Regions from separate parts of the Limnohabitans sp. TEGF005 genome, predicted to be linked through region 1. Evidence: predicted binding sites of a transcription regulator. Region 1 holds the regulator's gene; each other region holds the start of a gene.
The links. The regulator sigma-54, encoded in region 1, starts transcription at its own class of promoters, with help from an activator protein. The targets are predictions, from matches to a motif close to TGGCANGNAANCTGCTTT.
Positions count from the first base shown of each region.

Region 2: a site for sigma-54 is predicted at 1,539-1,556, ahead of ACZ5RG_RS03660 (CmpA/NrtA family ABC transporter substrate-binding protein). Genes of this name have one in related genera too.
Region 3: a site for sigma-54 is predicted at 1,788-1,805, ahead of urtA (urea ABC transporter substrate-binding protein). Genes of this name have one in related genera too.
Region 4: a site for sigma-54 is predicted at 1,543-1,560, ahead of ACZ5RG_RS06330 (arsenate reductase (azurin) small subunit). Genes of this name have one in related genera too.

Region 1 is NZ_AP029226.1:197,944-202,107, forward strand. It holds gene ACZ5RG_RS00885 (PIN domain-containing protein) at 1-36, opposite strand, end outside; gene ACZ5RG_RS00890 (THUMP domain-containing class I SAM-dependent RNA methyltransferase) at 129-1,469, opposite strand; gene ACZ5RG_RS00895 (RNA polymerase factor sigma-54) at 1,480-3,021, opposite strand; gene lptB (LPS export ABC transporter ATP-binding protein) at 3,059-3,817, opposite strand; gene lptA (lipopolysaccharide transport periplasmic protein LptA) at 3,814-4,164, opposite strand, start outside.
Region 2 is NZ_AP029226.1:770,417-774,580, reverse strand. It holds gene ACZ5RG_RS03670 (substrate-binding domain-containing protein) at 87-776, shown strand; gene ACZ5RG_RS03665 (ANTAR domain-containing response regulator) at 815-1,441, shown strand; gene ACZ5RG_RS03660 (CmpA/NrtA family ABC transporter substrate-binding protein) at 1,717-2,961, shown strand; gene ntrB (nitrate ABC transporter permease) at 2,973-3,887, shown strand; gene ACZ5RG_RS03650 (ABC transporter ATP-binding protein) at 3,884-4,164, shown strand, end outside.
Region 3 is NZ_AP029226.1:635,713-639,876, reverse strand. It holds gene urtB (urea ABC transporter permease subunit UrtB) at 1-255, opposite strand, end outside; gene urtA (urea ABC transporter substrate-binding protein) at 449-1,720, opposite strand; gene ureA (urease subunit gamma) at 1,939-2,241, shown strand; gene ACZ5RG_RS03055 (hypothetical protein) at 2,258-2,428, shown strand; gene ACZ5RG_RS03050 (urease subunit beta) at 2,436-2,765, shown strand; gene ureC (urease subunit alpha) at 2,767-4,164, shown strand, end outside.
Region 4 is NZ_AP029226.1:1,321,595-1,325,758, reverse strand. It holds gene ACZ5RG_RS06340 (sensor histidine kinase) at 1-518, opposite strand, end outside; gene ACZ5RG_RS06335 (PhnD/SsuA/transferrin family substrate-binding protein) at 560-1,426, opposite strand; gene ACZ5RG_RS06330 (arsenate reductase (azurin) small subunit) at 1,595-2,119, shown strand; gene ACZ5RG_RS06325 (arsenate reductase (azurin) large subunit) at 2,130-4,164, shown strand, end outside.

The DNA.
Region 1 (4,164 bases):
CACCCACAGGTCGAGCAGGATGTTGGTGTCCAGCACGCGGCGTGCCGGGGTTTGAACCCCATCTGCGCCCGGACCTTCACTCAGAATTGCGCCCACCTCAAGGTTCACCTCAACGCCCCGCTCCCAACTCATGGTGCAGACGTTCCCGATGTGTCGGGGCCTGAGGTGACTGTTGGGTTGTTGCTGCTGTCGCTTGGCGTGCGCTTCAAGCTGCCTTTGATCATGTCAAAGCGGAACAAGCGGCATTCGATGGGGCCGTTCCACATGGGCACGCGGCGCGATTCTTTCAGGCGCATTTTGCTGGGCAGCTTCAGGTCGGGTGTGAGCATCCAAGCGCTCCAGCCGCTGTAGTTTTTCTTCCAGTGGCTGGCCAGTTGGGCAAAGAAGTCGACGCTGTCGTCGCCATCATTGGTTTGCGCGGTTTCGCGGTGGTGGCTTTGGTCGGCTGCGCGGGTACTTGAACGCGCATCGGCCAAGGCACCGGGCTGGAAGCTGTCACGCCCACGACCGGCGACACCGGCAGCGGCAATGCGCTCGCCATAGGGCGGGTTGAGCAGCATGACGCCGGGGGTCTCGCTGGGCGGCATGCGTTGCAGGGCATCGCCGCCTCGGAACTCGATCACGCCCGACACGCCTGCGCGTTCGGCGTTGCGCTCGGCAAAGTCGACCATTCGGAAAGCCACATCGCTGCCAAAAATGGGCGCGGTGGGTTCGTGCTCGTGGTCGCGGGCTTCTTCGATCAAGCCTTGCCAGACATGGTTTTGGAAAGGCAACAGCTTTTCAAAGCCAAAGCGGCGTTGCAAGCCAGGGGCGATGCCACAGGCGATTTGCGCCGCCTCAATCGGGATGGTGCCGCTGCCGCAGCAGGGGTCGTACAAAGGCACTGTCGCATCCCAGCCGCTGGCCGCGATCATGGCGGCCGCCAAGGTTTCCTTCAGGGGCGCGTCGCCCTTGTCGGTGCGCCAGCCGCGCTTGAACAGCGGTTCGCCCGAGGTGTCGATGTAGAGCGTGAGGGTTTCGGGTGTGACGTGGGCATAAATGCGCACATCGGGCCAGGTGGTGTCCACGTTCGGGCGCTCGCCGCGCTTGGCGCGAAAGCGGTCGGCCACCGCGTCTTTGATTTTGAGGGCGGCAAAGTTCAGGCTGGTCAGCGGGCTGTGCTGCGCCGTGATGTCGATCTTGAACGTCTGCTTGGGCGTGAACCAAATTTCCCAGGCCACTTCGCTGGCGGCTTGGTACAGGTCGTTTTCGTTGCGGTAGTCGGTGACGGACAGCTGCACCAGCACGCGCTGGGTCAAGCGGCTGTGCAGGTTGATGCGCATCGCGTCGCGCCAAGAGGCGCGGGCCATCACGCCGCCGCGTCCGGTCATCAGGTCGTTGCCGGTCAGGCCCGTGATGGCGTGCACCTCGTCGGCCAAAAAGCCCTCGACGCCAGCGGCGCAAGGCATGAACAGGTTCAATGAATTCACTCGAATACTCTCAAAGGGTTTTGCGCAGGTTCGCAGGCGCGATCTTCAGGGCTTCGCGGTATTTGGCCACCGTGCGGCGTGCGCAGTCGATGCCTTGCTCTTTCAGCATTTCTGAAATTTGGTTGTCCGACAGGGGTTTGGCGGGTTTTTCAGCCGCCACAAACTGCTTGATCAGTGCCCGCACGGCGGTGCTCGATGCGGCGCTGCCACTGTCGGTGCCCAAGCCCGAGCCAAAGAAATACTTCAGCTCAAACGTGCCTTGCGGCGTGGACATGTATTTGGCCGTGGTCACGCGGCTGATGGTGGACTCGTGCATGCCCAGCTCGTCGGCGATCTCGCGCAGCACCAGCGGGCGCATGGCCAGCTCGCCGTGGGTGAGGAAGTTTTTTTGCCGCTCCACGATGGCGGTGGATACGCGCAAGATGGTGTCAAAACGCTGCTGGATGTTTTTGATGAACCAGCGCGCTTCTTGCAGGCGCTGCTGCAAACCGGCATGCGATGAACCCTTGCTGCCGCGCAAGGCGTTGGCATAAATGTCGTGCACGCGCAGCTTGGGCATCACGTCGGGGTTGAGCTGGATGCGGAATTTGGGCGTGGCCGTTTTACTGGTGTTCACCACCAGCACGTCGGGGATGATGATGTTTTGTTCGGCCTGCGCAAACGGGCGGCCGGGTTTGGGCTCCAGCCGGGCAATGAACGGGATAGCGGCTTTGACCACGGCCTCGTCCAGACCGCAGGCCACAGCCAGGCGTTTGAAGTCGCGTTTGGCCAGCATTTCCATGGGTTGAGCGCAGACGGCCAGAGCGGCTTGGGCGACCTCGTCGTCTGGCGCGTCCTTGAGCCATGCCTTGATCTGGATGCGCATGCACTCGGCCAGATCGCGTGCGCCCACACCCACGGGCTCGAGCGATTGCAGCAAACCCAGCGCCACGGTGAAGCGGTGCACCAGCTCGTCCAGTTGTTCAAAATCGTCGCTGCCAGCCAAGCTGGCGGCCAATTCAGGCAGGGTGTCGGTCAGGTAGCCGTCGTCGTTGAGCGACTCGATCAAAAAGCGCAGGGCAGCACGGTCGATCTCGGACAAGCGCAGCGACAAGGCCTGGCGGTGCAAAAAGTCGGTGAGCGAGCCGCTGCTGCGGGCCAGGTCGATGGCGTCAGCGGTTTCTTCGCCATTGTTCTGGCGCGGTCCGGCATCGCCACCCCATTCGCTGTCGTCAGGGCGCATGTCCACGCTGCCGTCGCCGTCCCAGCTTTCGGCCACATCGGTCACGGCTTCGTCGCTGTTTTCGCTGGCGCTGTCGTCGCTGCTGCTGGATGTGCTGGCGCTTTCGCTCACCCGATCGCCCAGGCTGACGTGGGTGTCGGTTTGGTCCAGGCCAAAGGCCTCGGAGGCCGCTTCTTCTTCGCTGCGCTCAAGAAATGGGTTTTCGTCCAGCATCTGGTCGACCTCTTGCGACAGCTCCAGCGTGGACAGTTGCAGCAGGCGGATCGATTGTTGCAACTGGGGCGTGAGCGCCAGGTGCTGGGACATGCGCAGCGACAGACCGGGTTTCATGGCTGTGCTTTCATGGCGTGGACCTTGGATTTGTTCATCACATCCGGAAGTGTTCGCCCAGGTACACCCGTCGCACCTCGGCGTTGGACACGATTTCGTCGGGGGTGCCTGCAGCCAGCACGCGGCCTTCGCTGATGATGTAGGCGTGGTCGCAAATGCCCAAGGTCTCGCGCACGTTGTGGTCGGTGATCAGCACGCCAATGCCGCGCTGCTTGAGGAAGGCAATGATGCGCTGGATCTCGATCACGGCGATCGGGTCAATGCCAGCAAAAGGCTCGTCCAGCAAGATAAAACGCGGGTTGGTGGCCAAGGCGCGGGCAATCTCTACGCGGCGGCGTTCACCCCCTGACAGCGCGACCGCAGGGGAATCGCGCAGGTGGTCGACGCGCAGGTCGGCCAGCAACTCGCTCAGGCGTTGTTCAATGTCAGCCGATGAGAGTGCATGACCCTGGGCGTCGGTTTGCAGCTCCAGAATGGCGCGCACGTTGTCTGCCACCGACAGTTTGCGAAAAATCGAGGCCTCTTGCGGCAGATACGACAGGCCCATGCGCGAGCGCTTGTGAATGGGCATGCGCGTGACGTCTTGCCCATCAATCATGATCTGGCCGCCATCACCACGCACCAAGCCCACGATCATGTAAAAAGAGGTGGTTTTGCCTGCGCCGTTGGGGCCGAGCAAGCCCACCACTTCGCCCTTGTCTACTTGCACGGACACGTCGTGCACCACTTTGCGGCTGCCGTAGGCCTTTTTCAGGTGGTGCGCTTCCAGTCGGCTGGGCACGAGTGGCTCACTCATTGTTTTTTGCTTTCGCCTGTATTGGGGCTGATCCGCAGGGCAGGGATGGCCGTTTTCGGAGCGGGGGGCGTGGTCGCCGGGCTTGTTTTTCTGGGCGTCAGCACGGCGCGTACGCGTTGATCTCGCGGGTCCGTGGCTTGGGTGCCTTTGGGCAGACCGTCCACGGTCATGACTTCGGTGGTGTTGTTGAAAATGATTTTTTGACCATTGAGTTGGTCGGCCAGCTCGGTGCCGCGCAAAATTCGAACTTCTGCCCGCTGACTCAGTGTCACGACATCGGCCTGGCTGTCGTAGATGGCCATTTCGCCTTCACCTTCGGTGAATTCATCGACGCCTTCGCGTTTTTG
Region 2 (4,164 bases), 570 kb from region 1:
AGAGCGACTGCACCATCGCGAAATTCCGCAGTCCATCGCAACAAGAGCGTCGCGGCCACAACCCTCTGCATTTCAAAGCCCACACCATGACCACACTCCGACTGATTTCCTCCATGGCCACAAAACCGCTGCTGGCCGATCTGGTGGCGCTGTACAAGGCACAAATGCCTGATGTGCAGGTGCTCGTTGAGTCGGTGGGGGGGGTGGACGCGGCCAAGCGCGTACAAGCGGGCGAAGCCTTTGACGGTGTGGTGTTGGCCAGCGACGCCATCGACAAGCTGATCGCCAGCGGCCATGTGCTGGTGGGCAGCCGTGCCGACCTGGTGCGCTCGGGCGTGGCGGTGGCCGTGCCGGCGGGGCAGCCCGTGCCCGACATCTCGACCGAGGCCGCGCTCAAGGCCGCCGTGTTGGCCGCGCCCACGCTGGGCTATTCGACAGGTCCCAGCGGCGTGCAACTGGCCAAACAGTTTGAGGCCTGGGGCATCGCCGAAACCATCGCGCCCCGCACGGTGCAAGCCAAACCCGGCGTGCCGGTAGGCTCACTGGTGGCCCAAGGTCAAGTGGCGCTGGGCTTTCAACAGCTGAGTGAAATGCTGGGCGTGCCAGGCATCACCATCGTGGGCGGCCTGCCCCCAGCGGTGGAGATCATCACCACGTTTTCTGGCAGCGTGGCCAACACCTGCGCCCAACAAGACGCCATGCGTGCGCTGCTGGCCTTCTGGCAGTCGGCCGCGTGCGATGCGCTCAAACGCCAGCACGGCATGGCCCCGGCCTGAAATTGGGAGCTCCGGCGCGCTTCTTGCATGACACCAACATGCAAGAAGCCTTGAGAATCGTCGTCATCATCTCCGACCCCGCCCTGGTGGCCGAGGGCGATGAGCAGGCGCAAGCCACTGAGGAGCGCTCGCGGTTGTTGCGCATTGGCCTGCTCGAAGCGGGCTACAACCTGGTGGCCACCCTGCCCGCCGATGTGTTTCTGACCGAGCGCCTGGCCCAGCTGCAGGCCGACATGGTCATCGTGGACGCCGAGAGTGATGCCCGCGATGCGCTGGAGCATGTGGTCATGGCCACACGCGACGAGCGCCGCCCCATCGTGATGTTCACCAATGACAGCGACACGCGGCCAATGAACGAGGCCGTGGCCGCAGGTGTGACGGCCTACATCGTGGCGGGTCTGGCCCCTGAGCGCATCCACCCCATCCTGACGGTGGCGATGGCCCGCTTCAAACACGAGCAGGCCCTGCTGGCCGAGCTGGACAACGCCCGTGGCGAATTGCAAGACCGCAAACTGATCGACCGCGCCAAGGGCCTGTTGATGCAGCGCCAAGGCCTGAGCGAACAAGAAGCCTACGCTCGCCTGCGCAAAGCGGCCATGAACAAAGGCATGAAACTGGCTGACATGGCGCAGCAGATGGTTGAAATGGCTGAATTGCTGGGCTGAACGCCTTGGCGCACCACACAGGTGCGCGCCATCGCACCCCAAAGGTGCCCCAACCCCCAAATCAGGGGATTTCAGGGCAGTCAACCGAGGAAAACCCTGGCACGTGGCTTGCAATACCAGAAGCAAGACCAAAGAAGGTCAACCGTGAGATCACCCAATGGCGGGTGAACCCACACCGGACAAAGGCGTCCCCATGCTTTCGCGCCCTGCACTGCAGGCGTGAGTGACATGAGGACGCCTTTTTTGTTTTGTAAAACCGCACCAGGAGTTTCGCCATGACCGACCTTCTCAAAAACAGCTTGACCCGCCGCAACGTGTTGCAGGCCGCCGCCGTGGGCGCAGCAGGCATCTCGCCCGCGCTGCGCTCTGTGGTGTACGCCGCAGGCTCGGATGCCCCCGAGAAAAAAGAAGTCAAGATCGGCTTTATCCCCCTGACCGACTGCGCCAGCGTCGTCATGGCCTCGGTGCTGGGCCTGGACGTCAAGCACGGCGTGAAGTTCGTGCTGAGCAAAGAAGCCAGTTGGGCCGGCGTGCGCGACAAGCTGGTCAACGGCGAACTGGACTTTGCCCATGTGCTCTATGGTCTGGTCTATGGGGTGCACTTGGGGCTGTCTGGCCCCAAGAAGGACATGGCTGTGCTGATGACGCTCAACCACAACGGACAGGCCATCACGCTGTCCAAAAAGCTGGCCGACAAAGGCGCGGTGGACGGCGCAGGCCTGGCCAAGCTGATGCAAAGCGACAAGCGTGAATACACCTTTGCCCAGACCTTCCCGACTGGCACGCATGCCATGTGGCTCTACTACTGGCTAGCGTCTTATGGCATCAACCCGATGAAAGACGCCAAAGTCATCACCGTACCGCCGCCGCAGATGGTGGCCAATATGCGCGTGGGCAACATGGACGGTTTTTGCGTGGGCGAGCCCTGGAACCACCGCGCCATCATGGACGGCATCGGCGTGACAGCCACCACCACCCAGGACATCTGGAAGGACCACCCTGAGAAAGTGCTGGGCACCACCGCCGACTTCGTCAAGAAATACCCCAACACCGCCCGTGCCGTGACGGCCGCCATCATTGAAGCGGGTCAGTGGATCGACGCCAGCTTGCAAAACAAACTCAAGATGGCTGAGACCGTGGCTGACAAATCGTACGTGAACACGGGGGTGGACGCGATCAACCAGCGCATCTTGGGCCGTTACCAAAACGGCATGGGCAAGACCTGGGATGACGCCAACCACATGAAGTTCTACAACGATGGCGCAGTGACCTTCCCCTACCTGTCTGACGGCATGTGGTTCATGACCCAGCACAAACGCTGGGGCTTGCTCAAGGACCACCCCGATTACCTGGGTGTGACCAAACAGATCAACCAGATCGCGATCTACAAACAAGCCGCCACTGCGGCCAAGGCCCCGGTGCCCAAGAGTGAAATGCGCAGCCACAAGCTGATCGACGGCGTGGTCTGGGATGGCAAAGACCCCAAGAAATACGCCGACGGTTTCAAAATCAAAGCGTGAAGGAGAACACCATGGTCAGCGCCGTTTTCCATTCACCCACCGGGGGCAAAACCGGGTCAGCACCGGTCGCGCCTCTCACCACCCAACAAGCAGCGAATGCTGCCGCCACCGCCGCAGCCGCCTCGCAAGTGCAACGTGCACGCCAGTGGCACAACTTCTGGATGGCGGTCTTGCCGCCGCTGATGGGCTTCGGCCTCTTGATCGGTTTGTGGGCCCTGGTGTCTATCACGACCAAGGGCAGCATTCCCAGCCCTTACGAAACTGGTGTGCAGGCGATTGACATCTTCAGCGACCCGTTCTACCGCAAAGGCCCCAACGACCAAGGCGTGGGCTGGAACGTGCTGATGTCGCTCGAGCGCGTGGCCGTGGGTTTTGGCCTGGCGGCGTTGGTGGGCATCCCTGCTGGGTTTGTCATCGGGCGATTTACCTTTCTGTCGCGCATGTTCAACCCGCTCATCAGTCTGCTGCGCCCGGTGTCGCCGTTGGCTTGGTTGCCGATCGGTTTGTTGGTGTTCAAGGGCGCCAACCCGGCCGCCATCTGGACCATCTTCATCTGCTCCATCTGGCCCATGATCATCAACACCGCCGTCGGTGTTCAGCGCGTGCCGCAGGACTACCTGAACGTGGCACGGGTGCTCAACCTGTCGGAATGGAAGATCGCCACCACCATCCTCTTCCCCGCGGTATTGCCTTACATGCTGACCGGCGTGCGTCTGGCCGTGGGCACCGCATGGCTCGTGATCGTGGCCGCCGAAATGCTCACAGGCGGTGTCGGCATCGGCTTTTGGGTGTGGGACGAATGGAACAACCTGAACGTCAAGAACATCATCATCGCGATTTTTGTGATCGGCGGCGTGGGTCTGATTCTCGAATTCGCCCTGATCCGAATCGCCACCGCCTTCACCTTTGAGGATGTCAAATCATGAACAACGACAGCAAGTACATCCAGATCCAGAGTGTCGAGCAGACCTTCAAAACCAACAAAGGGTTGTTCCCGGCGCTGCGTGACATCCACCTGGACATCGCCAAGGGCGAGTTCGTGGCCCTGATCGGTCATTCGGGTTGCGGCAAGTCCACCCTGCTCAACCTGATCGCCGGCTTGACCACCCCCACAGCCGGTGTGCTGCTGTGCGCCAACCGCGAGATCGCGGGCCCCGGCCCCGAGCGTGCGGTGGTGTTCCAAAACCATTCGCTGCTGCCCTG
Region 3 (4,164 bases), 440 kb from region 1:
AGGATCTGTGCCCTGGCCATCGCGCACGACCAGCACCTGGTCTTTGGCGATCTTGACCACATCGTCGGCCAGCGCCTGCAAATACGCGGCGGTTTTGTCATCGCCTTGCGCCACCGCTTGTGCCAAAGCTTCTACGCGGGCATCGCTCTCTCCGGTCGCCATGGCAAGGGCTTCGTCCATCGTCAGGGCTTGCGCGGCCGACAGGCCCCACACCGCGCTGGCGATCAACGCGCCTTTCACAATCCATCTTTTCATTTTTCTCATCTCATGTTCAGCAGCTGCTCGCCAAGGCAATCTTGGGCATGAAATGGATTCCCGCGTGCGCGGGAATGACAGTTTGTTCATCAAACTCATGAATGACAAGTGTCGTGTCATCCCCGCGAATGCGGGGATCCATCTCGTTGACTGTCATGGATTCCCGCCTGCGCGGGAATGACCTTCAAACCCATCACTTCTTGGCAGGTTCGTCAGGCTTGACGTCGTTGCCGGGGATGTAAGGGCTCCATGGCTTGGCTTTGACCGGGCCAGGTGTCTTCCACACCACGTTGAACTGACCGTCGGCCTTGATCTCGCCGATGAACACCGACTTGTGCAGGTGGTGGTTTTTCTCGTCCATCTTGCTGGTGATGCCGCTGGGCGCTTTGAAGGTCTGACCCGCCATGGCTGCGATCACTTTGTCGGTGTCAGTCGACTTGGCTTTTTCAACCGCTTGCTTCCACATGTTGATGCCGATGTAAGTCGCCTCCATCGGGTCGTTCGTCAATGGCTTGTCTTTGTGACCGGCGATGTTTTTGGCCTTGGCATAAGCCGCCCACTTTTTGGTGAACTCGTCGTTGGCCGGGTTCTTGATGGACATGAAATAGTTCCATGCCGCCAGGTGACCGACCAAAGGCTTGGTGTCCACGCCGCGCAGCTCTTCTTCACCCACCGAGAAAGCGACCACCGGCACGTCTTTGGCTTTCAGGCCCGCATTGCCCAGCTCTTTGTAGAAAGGCACGTTGGAGTCACCGTTGATGGTGGAGACCACGGCGGTCTTGCCACCGGCTGAGAATTTCTTCACATCGGCCACGATGGTTTGGTAATCGCTGTGGCCAAACGGGGTGTATTTTTCGTCGATGTCTTTGTCAGCCACGCCTTTGGACTTGAGGTACGCGCGCAAGATTTTGTTGGTGGTGCGGGGGTACACATAGTCGGTGCCCAGCAAGACCCAGCGCTTGGCTGCGCCGCCTTCTTTGCTCATCAGGTAGTCGACTGCAGGAATGGCTTGCTGGTTGGGCGCAGCACCGGTGTAGAACACGTTTTTCGACAGCTCTTCACCTTCGTACTGCACGGGGTAAAACAGCAAGCCGTTCATTTCTTCCACCACCGGCAGCACCGACTTGCGCGACACCGAAGTCCAGCAGCCGAAGATCACCGAGACCTTGTCTTGACCGAGCAACTGCTTGGTTTTTTCAGCAAACAAAGGCCAGTTGGAAGCGGGGTCAACAATCACAGGCTCAAGCTTTTTGCCGAGCACACCGCCCTTGGCGTTGATCTCGTCGATGGCCATGAGCACGGTGTCTTTCAACACGGTTTCAGAAATGGCCATGGTGCCCGACAAGCTGTGCAACACGCCCACCTTGATGGTGTCAGCGGCCAGTGCCTGGACCGAGAAAGTCAAACTGCCCGCCACCAAGGCTGCGGCAGTTGCGAGGGCTTTGAGATTGCCACGACGGTTCATCATGAGATCACTCCAATCAGGAAAGTAGGTTTTCAAACACGCGGAGACTTGCAACGCTGAACCTGCTCTTGCAATCACCGTGCCAACCCACGCAAATGCCCTGACGCCCGCCAACAGGACTGCCGTTTCCCTAGGAATTGAGTGGCTCCCTATAAAGGGGCACGCTCTTTGCTACATTGAAATCATCCAATGCACCAATTCAACCAGAGCGCACCAAAATGGAACTCACCCCTCGCGAAAAAGACAAGCTGCTGATCTTCACAGCAGGCCTTTTGGCCGAGCGCCGCAAAGCACGCGGCCTCAAACTGAACTACCCCGAAGCCATTGCGCTGATCAGTGCCGCCGTCATGGAAGGCGCACGGGACGGCAAGACTGTGGCGCAACTCATGAGCGAAGGCCGTAGCGTTTTGACGCGGGCAGACGTGATGGACGGCATCGCCGAAATGATCCCCGACATCCAAGTCGAAGCCACTTTTCCAGACGGCACCAAATTGGTGACCGTGCACCAACCCATTGTTTGAACCCCAGGAATCACACATGAAAAAATTCACTTTGACACTTGGCCTCGCACTGTCCAACCTGGGCAACACCGCTTGGGCTCACGAGGGCCATGGCCTGGGCAGCACCCATTGGCACGCCACCGATGCACTCGGTTTTGTGGTCGCTGCCGCCTTGGTGGCGGTGGCGTTTTACTTCGGCAAAAAGTGAGCCCGACATGACGCCTGGAGAACTTTTGATTGACCCCGGTCAGCATGCGCTGAACGTGGGCCGCCGCACCTGCACGCTGGTGGTGCAAAACGCCAGCGACCGTCCGATTCAAGTGGGCTCGCACTACCACTTTGCCGAAACCAATGCAGGCTTGAAATTCGACCGCACCGCCGCACAAGGCATGCGCCTGAACATCACATCGGGCACCGCCGTGCGCTTTGAGCCGGGCCAACAACGCACCGTGGAGCTGGTGGACTACGCCGGTGACCGCGTGGTGTACGGCTTCAGAGGCCTGACCAACGGTGCACTCGACACCACGCATGCGAAAGGCAACTGACATGGCCCACATCGACAAACGCGCTTACGCCGAAATGTTCGGCCCCACCGAGGGCGACCGGGTTCGCCTGGCCGATACGGCCTTGCTCATCGAGGTCGAAAAAGACTTCACCTTGCTGGCAGGTGGCTACGGCGAAGAGGTGAAATTTGGTGGCGGCAAGACGATCCGCGATGGCATGTCGCAATCGCAACGCACCAATGCCGAGGGCGCGATGGATTGCGTGCTGACCAATGCGCTCATCGTCGACCATTGGGGCATCGTCAAAGCCGATATTGGCCTCAAGGGCAACCGCATCGCCGCCATTGGCAAGGCGGGCAACCCAGACACCCAACCGGGCGTGGACATCGTCATTGGCCCTGGCACCGAGATCATCAGCTGCGAAGGCCTGATCGTGACGGCAGGCGGCATCGACAGCCACATCCACTTCATAGCGCCCCAGCAAATAGACGAAGCGCTGGCCAGCGGCGTGACCACCATGCTGGGCGGCGGCACGGGCCCGGCCACCGGCACCTTTGCCACCACCTGCACGCCCGGCCCTTTCAACATCGAACGCATGATGCAGGCGGCTGACGCCTTTCCGATGAACCTGGGTTTTTTGGGCAAAGGCAATGCCACTTTGCCTGCGGCGCTGCACGAACAAATCAATGCGGGCGCCATTGGCCTGAAGCTGCACGAAGACTGGGGCACCACGCCCGCAGCGATTGACAACTGCCTGAGCGTGGCCGAAGCCACCGACACGCAAGTGGCCATCCACACCGACACGCTCAACGAGTCGGGCTTTGTCGAAGACACGGTGGCCGCCTTCAAGGGCCGCACCATCCACACCTTTCACACCGAAGGTGCGGGCGGCGGGCACGCACCCGACATTTTGAAAGTGGTGGGCGAAGCCAATGTGCTGCCCTCTTCTACCAACCCCACACGGCCATACACCATCAACACCCTGGACGAGCATGTGGACATGCTGATGGTTTGCCACCACCTGGACCCGGCCATCGCCGAAGACCTGGCCTTTGCCGAAAGCCGCATCCGCAAGGAAACGATTGCAGCCGAAGACATCCTGCACGATTTGGGGGCCATCAGCATGATGAGCAGCGACAGCCAGGCCATGGGCCGGGTGGGCGAGGTCATCATCCGCACCTGGCAGACCGCACACAAGATGAAGCAGCAGCGCGGCAGCTTGCCCGGCGACACAGATCGCCATGACAACGCCCGCGTGAAACGCTACATCGCCAAGTACACGATCAACCCCGCCATCGCACACGGCATGAGCCACGAAGTGGGCAGCATCGAGGTGGGCAAGTGGGCCGACCTGGTGATCTGGAAGCCGGCCTTCTTTGGCGTCAAACCCGCCATCGTCATGAAGGGCGGCTTCATCGCACTGGCCGCCATGGGCGACCCA
Region 4 (4,164 bases), 1.1 Mb from region 1:
GCCAACAAAATTCCGATCAACGCAGTGCGCAACAGCGACGCCCAATCCGGTGCAAACGCAGCGGCCTCTACCTCGGTGAATACGAAACCTAAAGTCTCTCCGTCTACGCTTTGGACGGGGTCGATGATTACGACGGAACCATCAGACAACGTGAGTTGCTTGCGTTGGTTTACCTCTATCGCAGGGAGTAGCAGTTGCTTGTCCCAGGCTTTACCAAGTACTTGCCGACCGGTCTCCAGCTTCACAGGATCCGAGGCAGCGAACACAGTTCCGTCTGGGCTAAGAATGGCCAGCCGTGCCTTGTCGGCGTCTGCACCAGGGATAAGCTGGGCAGTGTCACGTAACAACGAGAACACGCGCCATGTGTCATCGGCAGCCAGAAGCGGGCGCACCTGAGCGCTTACCAGCACCACCGCGCGGTACAGAAGCGACAGTGTCTCTCGACGCCCGTTTTGCGCTTGAACTTGTGCAGTAACGGCTGTGACCAGGACTGCCGCGAGCAACACGGCCAAAGACAAGCCAAGTGGAATCTGTACACGATATGGCAACCGACGGAGCATCAATTCCCCACACCGCTGCTTGGCACTCGTTGGGCCTGCTGGCGGATGCTGTCGAATAGGCTGGCTTGGCCAGCCACGAAACCGGTCAGATTCAGAGACGCCAAAAGATCACGACCTACCTCGTCGTTATTCATGCCCAGCAAAGCCAAACGCAAAGAGTCCATCTGTGCTCGCGCTTGTCCCTTGCGAACCACCAGCGGAGGAAACCCAAAAGGCTCCGATTTCCAGATCACCTCGGTCTTGGCGACGGAGGGCATGTTCTGGACCCGCATCGTCTCCCATACGTAGCCATCTATAGAGCCAGCGTGGGCCAGACGGGCCGCTACAGCCTCCGCCACATTCTGATGGCCATGGGTGAAAAAGCCACGCTTGAGATCGCGCGAGGTGATACCAAACCTGGCAAGCTGCGCCTGAGCCACCAGCCAGCCAGAGTTGGACAAGGGGTCAGAATAAGCCAATACGCGCCCCTTGAGATCGACCCAACCCTGCACTTGCGTGTTGGGTGTCTTTGACCGAATGAGGTAGGCTTGATAAAACGGTTGCCCCTGATACAGCGGCACTGCAAGCAGGGACAACTTGGCCTCAAAACGCACAAAGGGATAACCACAGACCCAGGCCGCGTCGATATACCCCGAAAAAAGTTGATCCAGGATGCCTTGATAAGACTCGCGAGCCACGAAATCGACTTCGATACCGACCCGGTTACTCAGGTAGCGTCCCCATCGCGAAAGAAAAGCCACTTGATCGGCCAGGATGACCGGGGTCAGTCCGATGCGTAACCGCTGGGCGCCCCAGCTCGACAATGACCCAGCTGCCGCAGCTACACCTAGGCCTGCGGCAAGGCTACTTCTTCTATTAAAAAGCATATCAATGGGCGTTTCACGTTACGTTTTCGTAACCTTCATTTTTTCAGAAGTTACGAAAATCTCCCACAGAACAAACCCTGAGTACGCAAGTCACTGTTTTTAAAGGGGTCGTTGAATGGCATAGCTATTGCTTTGATGAATCACCTTTGTTAAAACCCAGGAGACAATATGGACGACGTCAAAATGGGCCGCCGCTTCTTTCTGAAGTCTGGCGGTGCCGCCGCAGCCGCTGCTGGATCGGTGGTCATTCCCATCCGCAACGCAAACGCTGCCGCCCCAGCCAGCGCCAATGGCACGACCCTACCTTATCCAAAGAAACCCGTTGGCGCAGCAAAGGGCATGCCGCTAAACCAAGCGGTGAGCTTTGCTTATCCCGATGACAGCTCCCCTTGCCTGGCGATCCGTATGGGTTCGCCCGTGCCCGGTGGTGTTGGCCCCAACAGCGATATCGTGGCCTACAGTTCCTACTGCACTCACATGGGCTGCCCGGTTGGCTATGAGCCCGGCACCAAGACCTTCAAGTGCGGTTGCCACTTCTCGATTTTTGACCCTGAGAATGGCGGGCAAATGGTAACCGGCCAAGCAACCGAGGACCTGCCGCGCATCTTGCTGGAGTATGACGCCAAGACAGACAGCGTTCACGCCGTCGGTGTTGACGGTCTGATCTACGGCCGCCAGTCCAACATCCTCTAAGGAGACCAGCATGACCACTCAGATTAACGACCGAATTGCGCTGCCTCCGAAGGACGCGCAGAAGACCAACATGACCTGCCACTTCTGCATCGTCGGATGTGGCTACCACGCTTACAAGTGGGACCACAACACCGAAGGCGGCCGCGCCCCGAACCAGAACGCACTGGGCCTGGACTTCCGCACCCAGCTGCCGCCGTTTGCCACCACCCTGACACGGGCGATGACCAACACCATCACCGACAAGGGCGGCAAGAAGTGGAACATCATGATCGTTCCCGACAAGGAATGTGTCGTGAACAGCGGCCTCTCCAGCACGCGCGGCGGCAAGATGGCCAGCTACATGTACACGCACGACGGCATCGGCCGCGAGCGGCTGAAGCACCCACGCATCAAGCGAGGCGATCAGTGGCTTGATACCAGCTGGGAGCAAGCCCTGGCGATCTATGCAGGCCTGACCAAAAAGATCCTGGACAATGACGGCCCGGATGGCCTGTTTTACGACTGCTTCGACCACGGTGGCGCTGGCGGCGGATTCGAAAACACCTGGGGCACCGGCAAGCTGATGTTCAGCGCATTAAAAACCCCGATGGTGCGTATCCACAACCGTCCATCCTACAACTCCGAGTGCCACGCCACGCGCGACATGGGCGTGGGCGAGCTGAACAACAGCTACGAAGACGCCCAACTTGCGGACTGCATACTGGTTACCGGTGCCAACCCTTACGAAACGCAGACCAACTACTTCCTGAACCACTGGGTTGCCAACCTGTCGGGCTCCACGGTGGACAAGAAGAAAAAGTGGTTCCCGGGCGAAACGGCAGCTGCGGCCAAGATCATCATCGTGGACCCGCGCCGCTCAGCCACGGTGGCCATCTGCGAACAAGTGGCCGGCAAAGAAAATGTGCTCCACCTGGATATCCAGCCCGGTACTGACACAGCGCTTTTCAACACCCTTTTCACCTACGTCGTGCAACAAGGCTGGATCGCCAAGGACTTCATCGCCAAACACACCAGCGGGTTTGAGGACGCGGTCAAGACCAATCGCATGAGCCTGGAGGACGGAGCCAAGGCCACCGGCCTGACCGTGGCCCAGATCAAGCAAGCCGCCGAATGGGCCTACAAGCCCAAAGCCAGCGGCCATCGCCCGCGCACCTTCCACCCTTATGAGAAGGGCATCATCTGGGGCAACGACAACTACGTGATCCAGAGCGCCCTGGTGAGCCTGGTGCTGGCGACCGAAAACGTCGGCCGCCGTGGCACCGGAGTGTGCCGCCTCGGTGGCCACCAGGAGGGCTACACCCGTCCGCCCTACCCCGGCAACAGCAAGATCTACATCGACCAGGAAGTCATCGCCGGCAAAGGCCTGATGTACACACTGTGGGGCACCAACCCCTACCAGACCACGGTCAACGCCGAGCAGCACCGCATGGTGCTGAGCAAGCGCGCCAAAATCGTGGACGAGGCCATCGCCCGCGCCCGCGGTGCCAGCACCGAACAGCTGGTGGACGTGATCTACAACGCCTGCAAGTATCAGGGCGGCATGTTCGTGGCGGCCATGAACCTCTACCCCACTCAGCTCGCCGACGACGCACACCTGCTGTTCCCGGCCACCCACCCGGGAGAGATGAACCTGACCTCCATGAACGGCGAGCGCCGCCTGCGCCTGTCCGAGAAGTTCATGGATCCGCCCGGCTCGGCCAAACCCGACTGCCTGATTGCTGCCGACATCGCCAACACCTTGAAGGCGATGTATCAGAAGGAAGGCAAGGCGGACATGGTCAAGCGCTTCGACGGTTTCAATTGGAAGACCGAAGAAGACGCTTTCAACGACGGCTTCCGCCGAGCCGGACGTCCCGGCGTGGAACCCATTGACAGCCAGGGTGGTGACACCGGCTACCTGGCCACCTACGAACTGCTGCGCAAGGCCGGCAACAACGGCGTGCAACTGCCGATCAAAGCGGTCAAGGACGGCAAGCTTATTGGCACCGAAATGGAATACGCCGATGGCAAGTTCAGCACCGGTGACGGCAAGGCCCATTTCAAGC